DNA from 3 places in the Bradyrhizobium sp. CCBAU 53421 genome. Region 2 is predicted to be linked to each of the others. Evidence: predicted binding sites of a transcription regulator. Region 2 holds the regulator's gene; each other region holds the start of a gene.
The links. The regulator LexA, encoded in region 2, represses DNA repair genes until DNA is damaged. The targets are predictions, from matches to a motif close to TGTTCNNNNTGTGTTCNG.
Positions count from the first base shown of each region.

Region 1: the regulator LexA is predicted to act here: its motif matches at 1,445-1,462, upstream of XH92_RS24775 (single-stranded DNA-binding protein).
Region 3: the regulator LexA is predicted to act here: its motif matches at 2,117-2,134, upstream of ruvC (crossover junction endodeoxyribonuclease RuvC).

Region 1 is NZ_CP030047.1:5,179,871-5,184,333, forward strand. It holds gene XH92_RS24770 (DUF2306 domain-containing protein) at 136-534, opposite strand; gene XH92_RS24775 (single-stranded DNA-binding protein) at 784-1,275, opposite strand; gene XH92_RS24780 (outer membrane protein) at 1,724-2,470, shown strand; gene XH92_RS24785 (outer membrane protein) at 2,533-2,763, shown strand; gene XH92_RS24790 (outer membrane protein) at 3,001-3,660, shown strand; gene uvrA (excinuclease ABC subunit UvrA) at 4,058-4,463, shown strand, end outside.
Region 2 is NZ_CP030047.1:4,866,002-4,870,464, forward strand. It holds gene XH92_RS23260 (ComEC/Rec2 family competence protein) at 1-329, shown strand, start outside; gene XH92_RS23265 (hypothetical protein) at 326-553, opposite strand; gene XH92_RS23270 (hypothetical protein) at 731-1,159, opposite strand; gene lexA (transcriptional repressor LexA) at 1,416-2,120, opposite strand; gene glp (gephyrin-like molybdotransferase Glp) at 2,364-3,575, opposite strand; gene XH92_RS23285 (HAD family phosphatase) at 3,595-4,227, opposite strand.
Region 3 is NZ_CP030047.1:1,260,667-1,265,129, forward strand. It holds gene XH92_RS05850 (methyl-accepting chemotaxis protein) at 1-1,022, opposite strand, end outside; gene XH92_RS05855 (YebC/PmpR family DNA-binding transcriptional regulator) at 1,233-1,979, shown strand; gene ruvC (crossover junction endodeoxyribonuclease RuvC) at 2,160-2,687, shown strand; gene ruvA (Holliday junction branch migration protein RuvA) at 2,684-3,301, shown strand; gene ruvB (Holliday junction branch migration DNA helicase RuvB) at 3,298-4,347, shown strand.

The sequences.
Region 1 (4,463 bases), 310 kb from region 2:
CGCGGCTCCGGCAAGCCGTTTTTCCCTTCGTTTTTTCATGCACTTACGGGCTTGTTGCCGGCTTCGATCGCTGCATGGCGCGGGAAGCCAATGGCGAGTGCCGAATTGCGCACGGAACGCGCGATTTCGCTTCCCTCAGTGCCCGAACACCACGGCGTGCATGATCCTCCCGGGCACGAAGGTGAACAGGCCGGCGATGACCAGCGCGCCGAAGAAGATGCCGATCATCGTGAACTTGTGGCGGCGAACGTTGTGGCTCCGCGCCGCCGTCACGCCGAGCACCAGCATGGCCAGCGAGAAGATCGACAGCAGATGGATAGGGCTCCACGGGCCCAGCAGCCGGATCTGGTGGATCCAGAACGAGCTCCCGGCGACGACCAGCATCAGGATCACCCAGATCCAGCCCAGCGTCCGGTGCGGCAGCGTGCCCTTCGGTGCGGCGAGCTGGATGGAGCCGAGCACGAAGGCGGCCATCGCGGCAAAGGCGTGGAGCGGGATCGCAGGCGCAGCGTCGAGCAATGGCGCGAGGCTCATGATGGCAGCCCTCGAGTGAAGCTCGCGGCCAGACATCACTTGCCGCAGGCCAATGTAAATATCATTTACATTTGCCTGTGTCAAAGTCCTAGGAACCCACACGGGACGCCATCAGCCGGACAAGACACTACAGACGTTTAGAGAGTTATCATCATAATTCACACGAAGATATTGCCACGACAAAACGCCACGCCGTTCCGCGAAATAATCTTCACGGAACGGCGGAGCGCTGGAACGCGCGAGCCGCGATCAGAACGGGATGTCGTCGTCCATGTCGCTGTTGCGGCTGCCGCCGCCGGCGGCGACCGCACGGCGCGGCGCCGAGCTGACCGGACCGGACGAGCCGAAATCGCTGCCGCCGTCATCGGAGAAGCTGCCGCCTCCGCCGCCCCGCCCGTCAAGCATGGTGAGGTTGGAGTTGAAGCCCTGCAGCACGACCTCGGTCGAGTACTTCTCGACGCCGCTCTGGTCGGTCCATTTGCGGGTCTGCAACTGACCCTCGATGTACACCTTGGCGCCCTTCTTCAGGTACTGCTCGGCGACCTTGCAGAGGCCTTCGTTGAAGATCACGACGCGGTGCCACTCGGTCTTTTCCTTGCGCTCGCCGGTGCCCTTGTCGCGCCAGGTTTCCGAGGTGGCGATGGAAAGATTGGCGATCGGACGGCCGTCCTGCGTCCGCCGGATTTCCGGATCCTTGCCGAGGTTTCCAACCAGGATCACCTTGTTCACGCTTCCTGCCATCGCATCATCTCCACTCAAAACCGGGCGTCCGGACATCGGCCGCCACTCTCAACCTTCGCCACTTACTTTGCAGGCGTCGTGGATGACCCTATACGCCGGAGCCGGCTCGCTGCCTTTGCCGTCGCGCGGTTTATCCACGGATATCGAGATATAGCACCGCCGCCGACAATGTTCCAGTTTTGTTCGCCACAACCAGCCGTAGAGCCCGCCGGCGCCGGTCGAGCGGCATCCGATTTCGATCCGGGGCTGCCTGCCGGTTCCACAGCACGAGAAAACCGGCGAAAAATCAATGCCTTGCAACGGCCACACTTCTTCCGCGAGTGTGGCTTTTGGGAGACGGCGCTTCCGGTTGAATCAGCGTATAGCTAGCACCCATCAGACGGGCGCTCGCGTCTGAGATCGCGCTTCGGGACCCTTTGGAAGCCGATTGGGAGCTGGGAGTTTCACGATGAAGAAGTTTTTGCTCGGTACGGTTGCCCTGATTGCATTCGCTGCGCCGGCCGCGGCCGCCGATCTTGCGGCACGCCCCTACACCAAGGCGCCGCCGCCGATGATCGCCGCCGTCTATGACTGGAGCGGCTTCTACATCGGCGTCAACGGCGGCTGGGGCTCGAGCCACAATTGCTGGGACCAGGTCCCGGGCGGCATCTTCATCGGATCGGATGGTTGCCATGATGCGACCGGCGGCGTCGCCGGCGGCCAGATCGGCTATCGCTGGCAGGCGGGCGCCTGGGTGTTCGGCCTCGAAGCGCAGGGCGACTGGGCCGACCTGAAGGGCAGCAACAACAGCGCGCTGTTCCCGGGCCTGTTCACCAACCAGAGCAAGATCGACGCGTTCGGCCTGTTCACTGGCCAGATCGGCTACGCCGTCAACAACGTGCTGCTGTACGCCAAGGGCGGTGCGGCGCTGACCGACAACCGCTTCAACACCTACTTCACGCCGACCGGCGTCCTCGCCGGCAGCGCCAGCGACACCCGCTGGGGCGGCACCATCGGTGCCGGCATCGAAGTCGGCTTCGCGCCGAACTGGACCGCCGGTGTCGAATACGACCACCTGTTCATGCAGGACAAGACCTACAACCTCACCACGCCGGCCGGCGCGCTGTTCAGCAGCATCCGCGATCGCCAGGACGTCGACCTCGTCACCGTCCGCGTGAACTACAAGTGGGGCGGCCCGGTGGTTGCGCGCTACTGATCGCGCGACTCGGATTTGACCTAAGGAAAGGCCGGCTTCGCGCCGGCCTTTTTGTGACCGGCTTGCCTGCGCAGCCGGCGCGCCGAACCATAGCCACGAATCAAGCGTGGTTCGCCGTCAACTGGTCGGCCAAGCTCGAGTACAACTACATCGATCTCGGCAAGGTCGCGCCGATCCAGTACACGCCCACACTCAACGATCGCTCGGAGTGGAAGGACACCTTCCACACCGTCAAGCTCGGCATCAACTACCACTTCAATTCGCCGGGCCCGGTCGTATCGGCGAAATACTGAGCTACCGGCGGTCGCACACGCACGTACACGACGAACACAAGAGCCGGCCGCGCGCCGGCTCTTGTGTTGCGTGCGAGCGCGCGCCACGCCTGGGCCGTTTTCCGTGCATTGTGGTTTCACGGATACACAACTTCCGAGGTTTCTATGTAGAAACACATGATCGTCACGCGACACTGCTGTGACGCTCCCTTCAACGTTTGAAGGGGACAACAAGAAAATGGGACTGGGACTTTGAAAATCAGGAATGTTTTGCTGGCCTCGGCCGGCATGTTTGCCCTCAGCGCAATTGCACCAGCAATGGCCGCCGATATGGCGGCACGCGCGCCTTACGTGAAGGCGCCGCCGCCGGCCGCGATCTACAACTGGACCGGCTTCTACATCGGCGGCTTCGGTGGCTATGCCAGCGAGGACTCCGGCAATCCGAAGATGGAAGGCGGCTTCGCCGGCGGCACCATCGGCTACAACTGGCAGGCCGGTAACATCGTGTACGGCCTCGAGGCTGACGGCGCATGGGCTGACGTCGACGCTTCGGTGAACACGCTCGGCGTCACCGTGAAGAGCAAGATCGACGCGCTCGGCACCGCGCGCGGCCGCATCGGCTTCGCCGTCGACAAGGTGCTGTTCTACGGCACCGGCGGCTACGCCTGGGTCGACAACAAGATCAGCGTCAGCGCGCTCGGCGTGACCGCCTCGCAGAGCAACTTCCACTCCGGCTGGACCGTCGGCGCCGGCATCGAGGCGTTCATCGCCCCGCAGTGGTCGATCAAGGGCGAGTACCTGTATCGCAGCCTCGGCAGCGAGACCTATTTCGGCGTTGCCTCGCCGGACCTCAACCTGCACAGCGTGCAGTTCGGCGTGAACTATCACTTCGGCGGCCCGATCGTCGCCAAGTACTAAGCTAAGTACTGAGCCGAATACTGAGATCGATCTGCGCGCAGATCGTACGGAAAGGCCGGCCTCGCGCCGGCCTTTTTGCTTATGAGTGCTTTCGAGCGAGGCCTGTCCCGGACTTGATCCGGGATCGATCCCGGTTCGCGTCGAGAAAACCGCGGCAAAACAGAAATCGAGAGCCCGTTCCGCTTCCATCGGAGCGGGAAAAGGCCCTGGCGGAACCGACCCCTGCTGACGGCTGCTGCCAACAGGCAAACTATCCGTTGATGGACGCGACTCAGCACTGGAAATTGTCGACCGTTCTTCCTACGTTCCAGTCTTCACACCCCATCGGCGCAAGCTCCCGGCATCACCGGCGATGCGCGCCCAAAAGGCGCCCGATCATGCGCCCGGAACTGTCGCAATGGATGAAGTGCTCAAGGCGAAGCGCCAACAGAACGCCGGCTCCTCATCGCGCGCCATCACGATCCGCGGCGCGCGCGAACACAATCTGAAGAACATCGACGTCGAGATTCCGCGCGACAAGCTCGTGGTGTTCACCGGCCTGTCCGGCTCCGGCAAGTCGTCGCTGGCATTCGACACCATCTACGCCGAGGGGCAGCGCCGCTACGTCGAGTCGCTGTCGGCCTATGCGCGGCAATTTTTGGAGATGATGCAGAAGCCGGATGTCGACCAGATCGATGGCCTGTCGCCGGCGATCTCGATCGAGCAGAAGACGACGTCGAAGAACCCGCGCTCCACGGTCGGCACCGTCACCGAGATCTACGACTACATGCGCCTGCTGTGGGCGCGCGTCGGCGTGCCCTATT
Region 2 (4,463 bases):
CCTTCGTCGCGCTGGTGAGCCGGCCCGAGGCGCTGGCTGATGATTGCGAGCGCGCGGCGCTGATCGTGACGGCGCGGCCGGCGCCGAAGGATTGCGCGGCCTCGGTGATCGACGCCGAGCGGTTGCGGCGCCACGGCGCGCTGGTGCTCCGGCGTATCAGGGACGGCTACGCCGTCGATGCGGTCAAGCCCGGCGGGATCGACCGGCCGTGGTCGCCGGCGGTGCCCGGTGATGGCGAGAGCGAGACCACGCTGCGCGCGCCGGCTGCCGCGCCACGGCCCGCCGTGGATGCGACGCCGGCCGAGACCGATCTGCAGGGCGAGGATTAGCCGTTGTCGGGTGAGGGTCCGGTCGGCAGCTCGAACAGGCCGAGATGGAACTCGTCGGAGTCGGGGCCGGCATCGGGCTTCTTGACGAGGGTGAAGGAAGCCTCCGGGAATTGCTCCCAGACCTTCAGGTCATCAGCCGTCACGGTCAGCCAGCCGAACCGGAACATGTAGCGGCCCGGCTCCGTGACGCGTCCAGCCTTTTGCCATGTGACCTTGTCGACCACTGAGCAGGTTTCCGTTGAGCAGGTTTCCGTGAGTGCACGTCCTCCGTGCCCAATGATGCGCCAAGCCGGCCGCCGACGCAAATCTCCTGCCGCGCCCCGGAACCCGGCGTCCGGGGTCGCTCGAAATCGCTCAAGGTCACCCGCCGCCGGATCGCTCATTCCGCGGCGACGATGCGCTCAACCCAAAAACAGCGACGCAAATGCGGAGGGCCGCCGCTCCACAACCTTCGGCTTCTGCTCGACCGGCGGATGCAGTGCCGGCAGTTGCAGCACGCTGACGCGTTGTCCCTCGACCAATTGGGTCACCAGCACATGGCTGCCGTCGGGGAATTCGACCGCGTCGTGATGGCGATCGGGAACGTCGGGCTCGACTTCGTTGAACACGCCGACGCGGAAGTTCATCGTCTTGGTCCAGATCCAGCGGCTGTCGTAGCGAACGTTCTCGGCGAAAGCGAGCTCGGTGCCCGGCAGCATGCAGACCGCGACCGTGGGATCATTCTCCGAAGCAAAGCCGCGGGTCGACGTGCCGCGGAAAGTCGTGGTGATCAGCGTCTCTCCAACAATGGCGGGGCGCGACGCCACGGCGTGCAGACTATAGTCACACATCGGATGGCTCCTCTGTTCGAGGGTAGCGACCCGTGCCTCTCCTTGAGGCATAGGGCCTCTACCAGAGTGGACGATAACGAACGAGTGTCTCCTCGTTTCTGGGCGATTGTACGACTGCTCGACGAACGCCCCGATCACAAACACGCGACGCTGCGTGGGAGGTATCGGAGCGCATCGGGCAGGCGGCACGTTACGCCATCTATCAAGGAACGATTCCGATGTGTTGCTCGTTCCTCGCCGCCGCAAGTATTTGAAATCAGTATTTGCGATAGAGGCCGATCAGCTTGCCCTGGATGCGGACCCGGTTCGGCGGCAGGATGCGCACCTCATAGGCGGTGTTGGCCGGCTCCAGCGCGATCGATGCACCGCGGCGGCGAAAGCGCTTCAGGGTGGCTTCCTCCTCGTCGATCAGCGCCACCACGATGTCGCCGGTGTTGGCGACGTCGTTGCGCTGGATCAGCGCCATGTCGCCGTCGAGGATGCCGGCATCGACCATCGAGTCGCCGCGCACTTCCAGCGCATAATGCTCGCCGGCGCCGAGCATGTCGGGTGGTACGCTGATGGTGTGGCTGCGGGTCTGCAGCGCCTCGATCGGCGTACCGGCGGCGATCCGGCCCATCACGGGGACCGCGACCGGACGGTTGCCGTCGTCCTCGGCAATCGGCGGCGTGCTGGTGCGCTTGCCGAGGGTGCCTTCGATGACGCTCGGCGTGAAGCCGCGGCGGCCGTTGCTGCCGCCGGCCGACAGCTCGGGCAGCTTGATGACTTCGATAGCGCGGGCGCGGTTGGGCAGGCGGCGGATGAAGCCGCGCTCTTCCAGCGCAGTGATCAGGCGGTGGATACCGGACTTCGAGCGCAGGTCGAGCGCATCCTTCATCTCGTCGAAGGAGGGCGGCACGCCGGCCTCTTTCAGACGTTCGTTGATGAAACGCAGAAGTTCGTACTGTTTGCGCGTGAGCATCTCGAGTATTCCCCCGGTTGATAGCGTCGTTCGATTCCGAGACTCTTCAGGTGGGACCCGCAGGCGGGGCTGACCTCAGGAGCGCGGTGCTCGTTGCAAGCGCTCCCTGGTGGTCTCCCGTTTGTAGACACCAGTACTCGAAACAAATCATGAACGGACACTATATGTTCGATATGTGTTCCGCAACCACTTAATTTCAGGTGAACGCGTTCTGCAACGCGCAATCGGCGAGCCGCGAAAGTCTCATTCGGGCAGCGTCAGGATCTCGCATTCGCTGCCTTGAACAGCGGCCGGCGCAAACGGCGGACGCACGAGAAGTGCCCGTGCCGCAGCGAGATTCCCGAGCAGCGACGAGTCCTGCTGCATCACAGGCGTTGCGATCAGCGTGCCGTCCTCGCGCGTCTCGAGACGCGCGCGCAGATAGTCCTCGCGCTGGTCGTTGGCAGCGAGGTCGCGGCCGAGCAGGGCGCTCGCGCGGCGATGATGAATCATTTTTCGGCCGCTCAGCGCCCGAATCAACGGCACCAGAAACAGGAAGGCGCAGACATAGGACGACACCGGATTGCCGGGCAGGCCGATCACCCGCAGCGCCCCTAACCGGCCATGCATCATCGGCTTGCCGGGCCGCATCGCGATCCGCCAGAACGCCATATCGACGCCTTCGGCCTCCAGCGACTGCTTGACCAGGTCGTGGTCGCCGACCGAGGCGCCGCCGGTCGTGATCAGGATGTCGGCGCCGGTTTCCCGCGCCCGGCGGATGCCTGCGGTGGTGGCGTCCACCGTGTCGGCGGCAATCCCGAGATCGACGGTCTCGGCGCCCTCGGCGCGGGCCAGCGCCCGCAGCGCGTAGCCGTTGGAATAGACGATCTGGCCGGGGCCGGGCTGCGAGCCCGGCATCACCAGCTCGTCGCCGGTCGCCAGCACCGCGACCTTCGGGCGGCGGCGCACCGCGAGCTCCGCATAGTTCATGGCGGCCGCAAGCGACAGCGCGCGGTCGGAGAGGCGGCTGCCGGCGGCGAGCAGCACGTCGCCCTCACGGAAGTCGACACCGGCCGGGCGGATGTGCCGTCCGGCGGCAGCTAGCTCGGTGATCGTGATGTGGTCGCCCTCGACGGCGGTGTCTTCCTGGATGATGACGGCGTCGGCCCCGTCAGGGATCACGCCGCCGGTGAAGATCCGCACCGCTTCGCCGGCGCCGACCGTGCGCTCGAATGGCCGTCCGGCCGCGACTTCGCCGATCACCCGGAGGCGGGCCTTCAGGTCAGCCGCGTCGGTCGCGCGCACGGCATAGCCGTCCATCGCCGACATCGGCTGCGGCGGCTGGGTGCGGCGCGCGGCGAGGTCGCGCGCCAGGGTGCGATGGTAGGCGGCATCGAGCGCGACCATCTCCTCCGGCAGCGGTTCGGCGCCGGCGAGGACGGCGGACAGGGCATCGGCAACCGGCATCAGGGCCACGCTCGGAGCTCCTCAATTCCTAATGTTCAATACCAAGTGCAGTCAGAGCCCTCGCCACGTCATCCGTCGATGTCACGTGGATGGCATGAAGGCCGCGCGCCCGCGCGCCTTCGATGTTGGCGGCCAGGTCGTCGAAGAACAGCATCCGCGACGCCGGCACGCCGATGGCTTTTACCACATGATCGTAGGCCTCGGCGTCGGGTTTGCGAAAGCCGATCGTCGAGGACAGGAAGACGGTGCGGAAATGGCTGAGCAGCTCGGCATGGAGCACCGAGAAATGCGCGACGTGGGCCGGATTGGTGTTGGAGAAGGCATCGAGCGGCATCCGCTCCGAGGCCGCCGCGAGCAGGCGCGCAATCCCCGGCATCTCGCCGGTGAAGATCGCATTCCAGCCTTCCAGGAACTGCGCGTCGGTGATCTCGATGCCGAGCGTCCGGCGCAGGTTTGCGAAGAACGCCGCGTCGTCGATCCGGCCGATCTCGTGATGCTTGAAGCTGTCGTCGACCACAAAGCGCGTGGCGAGGTCGGCCGGCGCGCAGCCGGCTTGCTGCGCCCAGTGCGCCATCGCCTTCTCGAAGTTGATGTCGAGCACGACGCGGCCGATATCGAACAGCAGCACGTCGACGGAATCGGGAGAGAGTTGCGAGGTCATTGCGTGGAACCGTGTACGAAAATTGCAGGCGGCCGGCAATGTCCTCGATTTGTGCGGCAGGCATGCGACGGAGCGAGATGCTGTCGTCCCGGCGAGAGCAGGGACCCATGACCTCAGGAGTGTATTGTCAAAGAGGGCTGTGGCCCCAGCGTCGCACAACAATCGGCATTTGTGATTGTGGGTCCCAGCCTGCGCCGGAACGACACGCAATGCGTTGCACCGGTTGGGACCTTACG
Region 3 (4,463 bases), 3.6 Mb from region 2:
GCGGTGACGATGCCGCGCGCGGTCGTGATCTCGATCTTGAGGCTGCAGGGCAGCCGCTCGTTCTTGCGCGGATCGCAGCGCTCGTCCTGGCGCAGCAGCACCGCGCAGCGCGCCTTCAGCTTCTGGGCGAAGGCGGTCACCGCCTTGCCGGCCTTGGCGACATTGTCGCCATGCGCGGCGGCTTCGCGCGTCGCACTGTCGATCTCGCCGGCGCTGGTGCCGACCGAGACGATGAAATGGGAGGCGGAGGCCGCGTTCTGGCCCATCTCGCCGGTGATCTGGTTCTGCTCGGCGACCGCGCCGTTGACGTTCTCGAACACCGGCCGGATCGCTTCGATCGCCTGCGAGATGCGGTGGACCGCATCCGCCGATCCGGTGGCGTCCTTCTGCAACGCCTCGATCTTGCGGGTGATCTCCTCGGTCGCGCTCTGGGTCTGCACGGCGAGCGCCTTGACCTCGGTGGCGACCACCGCAAAACCCTTGCCGGCGGCGCCGGCGCGCGCCGCCTCAATGGTCGAGTTGAGCGCGAGCAGCGTGGTCTGCCGCGCGATCTGCGCGATCAGATTGACGACGTTGCCGATCGCGGCCGAGGATTCGCGCAGGCGATCGACATTGGCGGTGGCCTCGCGCGCAGCGGCCGCGGCATCATCGGCGAGCTGGCTCGCGCTGCGCACCTGCGCGCCGATACCTTCGGCGGAATGGGTGAAGCGGTCGGCGGCCTCGGAGAACGTCGTCGCGGTACTCTGCGCGTCGCTGCTGCGGCCGGTCAGCGCGTCGGTACGGGCGCGGATGGTCGCAAGCTTGGCGGCCGTCGCCTCGGCGCCGTCGGCCACCGAGCCTGCGGCGCGCTCGAGCTGGCGGATCATCGCGCCGAGCTCGAGTTCCAGCAATTCCAGGATTTCCTTCGACGAATCCTTGGCCGAATCAGTCTCGGTCGAGACATCAGCCGCGGTTGGAACCTGCGGCGCGCCAGCGGGCGCAGCCGGCTCCGGCACTTGCTTTCGAAACAAACCGAACGCCATGGGGGCTCTATGGGGCTGTTGGAAGTTGCGGCGGGACGGGCGATCCTCGCATCCGGGCGTGAAGTCATGGTTAACAAGTGCCTCATATTCCGGCTTGCGGTAGTATTCCCCTGCCGGACGGCCCCTGCCGACCTTTGATTTTGACCGCCAGGGGCCTATAAGGCCGCGTTTTCCACCCCTGTTCAGACCCTACGCTCGAAGAGACGTCGCATGGCCGGCCATTCCCAATTCAAGAACATCATGCACCGCAAGGGCCGGCAGGATGCCCAGAAGTCGAAGCTTTTCGGCAAGCTGGCCCGCGAAATCACCGTCGCGGCCAAGCTCGGCACCCCGGACCCGGCGATGAACCCGCGGCTGCGCGCTGCCGTGGTCGCAGCCCGCGCCGAGAACATGCCCAAGGACAATATCGACCGCGCCATCAAGAAGGCCGCGGGCAATGAGGGCGAGAACTATGACGAGATCCGCTACGAGGGCTACGGCCCCGGCGGTGTCGCCGTGATCGTCGAAGCGCTGACCGACAACCGCAACCGCGCCGCCTCCGACATCCGCTCCTTCTTCACCAAGTCGGGCGGCAATCTCGGCGAAACCGGCTCGGTCGCCTTCATGTTCGACCGCACCGGCATCATCGAGTACGACGCCAAGGTCGCCTCCGACGACGCCATGCTGGACGCCGCGATCGAGGCCGGTGCCGACGATGTCGTCTCGAGCGAAGCTGGCCACGAGGTCTACGCCTCGCAGGACACCTTCCGCGAAGTGGCAAAGGCGCTGGAAGCGAAGTTCGGCGAGCCGCGCAAGGCGGCGCTGACCTGGAAGCCGCAGAACACCGTCGCGGTCGACGACGAAACCGGCGAAAAGCTGCTCAAGCTGATGGACCTGCTCAACGAGCACGACGACGTGCAGAACGTGTACGCCAATTTCGAGGTCTCCGACGCGCTGCTCGCGAAGATGGGCGGTTGACGGTTTGCTCGGCCGTCATTGCCGGGCTTGACCCGGCAATCCATCAAAAGCAAAAGCGCTTTCTTAATCGATGGATGCGCGGGTCAAGCCCGCGCATGACGACTGTAGGTGTTGTGCTTTCCCGGGTATGACCGCGCCGTTTGTGTTTCGTTCTCCCGGCGCAGGCGGTATCACTTCCCCATGACATCGCAGCCGATTCGCTCTCCCGTCCGCATCATCGGTATCGATCCGGGTCTCCGCCGCACCGGCTGGGGTGTGATCGAGACCGAGGGCAACCGTCTGGTCTATATCGGCTGCGGTTCGGTCGAGCCACCGGACGATCTGCCTCTGGCGAGCCGGCTGCTCGCGATCCATGAGGGGCTGGCCGCCGTGCTCGGCGACTACCGGCCGGCGGAAGCCGCGGTCGAGCAGACCTTTGTCAACAAGGACGGCGTTGCCACGCTGAAGCTCGGCCAGGCCCGCGGCGTCGCCATGCTGGCGCCCGCAATGTTCGGTATCTCGGTCGCCGAATACGCGCCGAACCAGGTCAAGAAGACCGTGGTCGGCGCCGGTCATGCCGAGAAGAATCAGATCCAGGTGATGCTGAAGATCCTGCTGCCGAAAGCCGAGCCGCCGTCCGCCGACGCCGCCGACGCGCTCGCGATTGCGATCACCCACGCCCATCACCGCCAGAGCACCGCGCTGCGGCTTCGGGTGGCGAACCTATGATCGGCAAGCTGAAGGGCCTGATCGATTCCTATGGCGAGGATTATGTGATCCTCGACGTCGGCGGCGTCGGTTATCAGGTGCATTGCGCGAGCCGCACCTTGCAGGCGCTGCCACAGCCGGGCGGCGCGGCGGTGCTCTCGATCGAGACCTATGTCCGCGAGGATCAAATAAAACTGTTCGGCTTCCGCTCGGATCTCGAGCGCGAATGGTTTCGCCTGCTGCAGACCGTGCAGGGCGTCGGCGCCAAGGTCGCGCTTGCGGTGCTCGGCACGTTGCCGCCGACCGATCTCGCCAACGCCATCGCGCTGCGCGACAAGGCGGCGGTGGCGCGCACGCCGGGGGTCGGGCCGAAGGTCGCCGAGCGCATCGTCAGCGAATTGAAGGACAAGGCGCCGGGCTTTGCCGACGTCGATCCGGCGGTGGTGCATCTGTCCGGCGCGATTGACAATAACCGCGCGCCGCGTCCGGTCACTGATGCGATCTCCGCGCTGGTCAATCTCGGCTACGGCCAGCCGCAGGCGGCCGCCGCCATCGCCGCCGCCTCGCGCAGTGCCGGCGAGAAGGCCGAGACCGCGCAGCTGATCCGGCTGGGCCTGAAGGAATTGTCGAAGTGAACACGCCCTCGCGCATGGTCTCGCCCGAACGCCGCTCCGACGATGTCGGCGACACTGCGCTGCGTCCGCAGTCGCTGACGGAATTCGTCGGCCAGGCCCAGGCGCGCAAGAACCTCTCGATCTTCATCGAGGCCGCCAAGAAGCGCGGCGAGGCGCTCGATCACGTGCTGTTCGTCGGTCCCCCCGGCCTCGGCAAGACCACGCTGGCGCAGATTGTCGCGCGCGAGCTCGGCGTCGGCTTCCGTGCCACCTCCGGTCCCGTGATCGCCAAGGCCGGCGACCTCGCGGCGCTGCTCACCAATCTGGAAGAGCGCGATGTGCTGTTCATCGACGAGATCCATCGCCTGAGCCCAGCGGTCGAGGAAGTGCTCTATCCCGCGATGGAGGATTTTCAGCTCGATCTGATCATCGGCGAAGGTCCCGCAGCGCGCTCGGTGAAGATCGAGCTGTCGAAATTCACCCTGGTCGGCGCGACGACGCGCGCGGGCCTGCTCACCAATCCGCTGCGCGACCGCTTCGGCATTCCGATCCGGCTCAATTTCTACACCGTGGAAGAGCTGGAGAAGATCGTCACCCGCGGCGCCCGTGTGCTCAATATCGGCATGAGCGCTGATGGCGCCAACGAGATCGCGCGCCGCGCCCGCGGCACGCCGCGGATCGCCGGGCGCCTGCTGCGCCGGGTGCGCGACTTTGCCTCCGCCGCGGATGCCGACGCCATCGATCGCGGCATCGCCGACCGGGCGCTGAGCGCGCTCGAGGTCGACAGCGCCGGGTTAGACGCGATGGACCGGCGTTATCTCTCCACCATCGCCTTGAACTATGGCGGCGGTCCGGTCGGCGTCGAGACCATGGCGGCGGCGCTGTCGGAGCCGCGCGATGCGATCGAGGACATCATCGAGCCTTATCTGATCCAGTGCGGCTATCTGCAGCGCACCCCGCGCGGCCGGCTGCTGACCTCGCACGCCTTCCGCCATCTCGGCCTCGCCGAGCCGAACCGCGATCCCTCGCAGTTCGGCCTGTTCGGCGGCAATGGCGACGAGGACTGAGGCATGATCCGGAAAAGTGCGAAGCGGTTTTCCGGAGAAGATCATGCCCAAACAAAGGTCTCGCTCTCGAAGACGTGAAGAGACGTGTTGATGCGGCGCGTCACGGCCGACGGTAA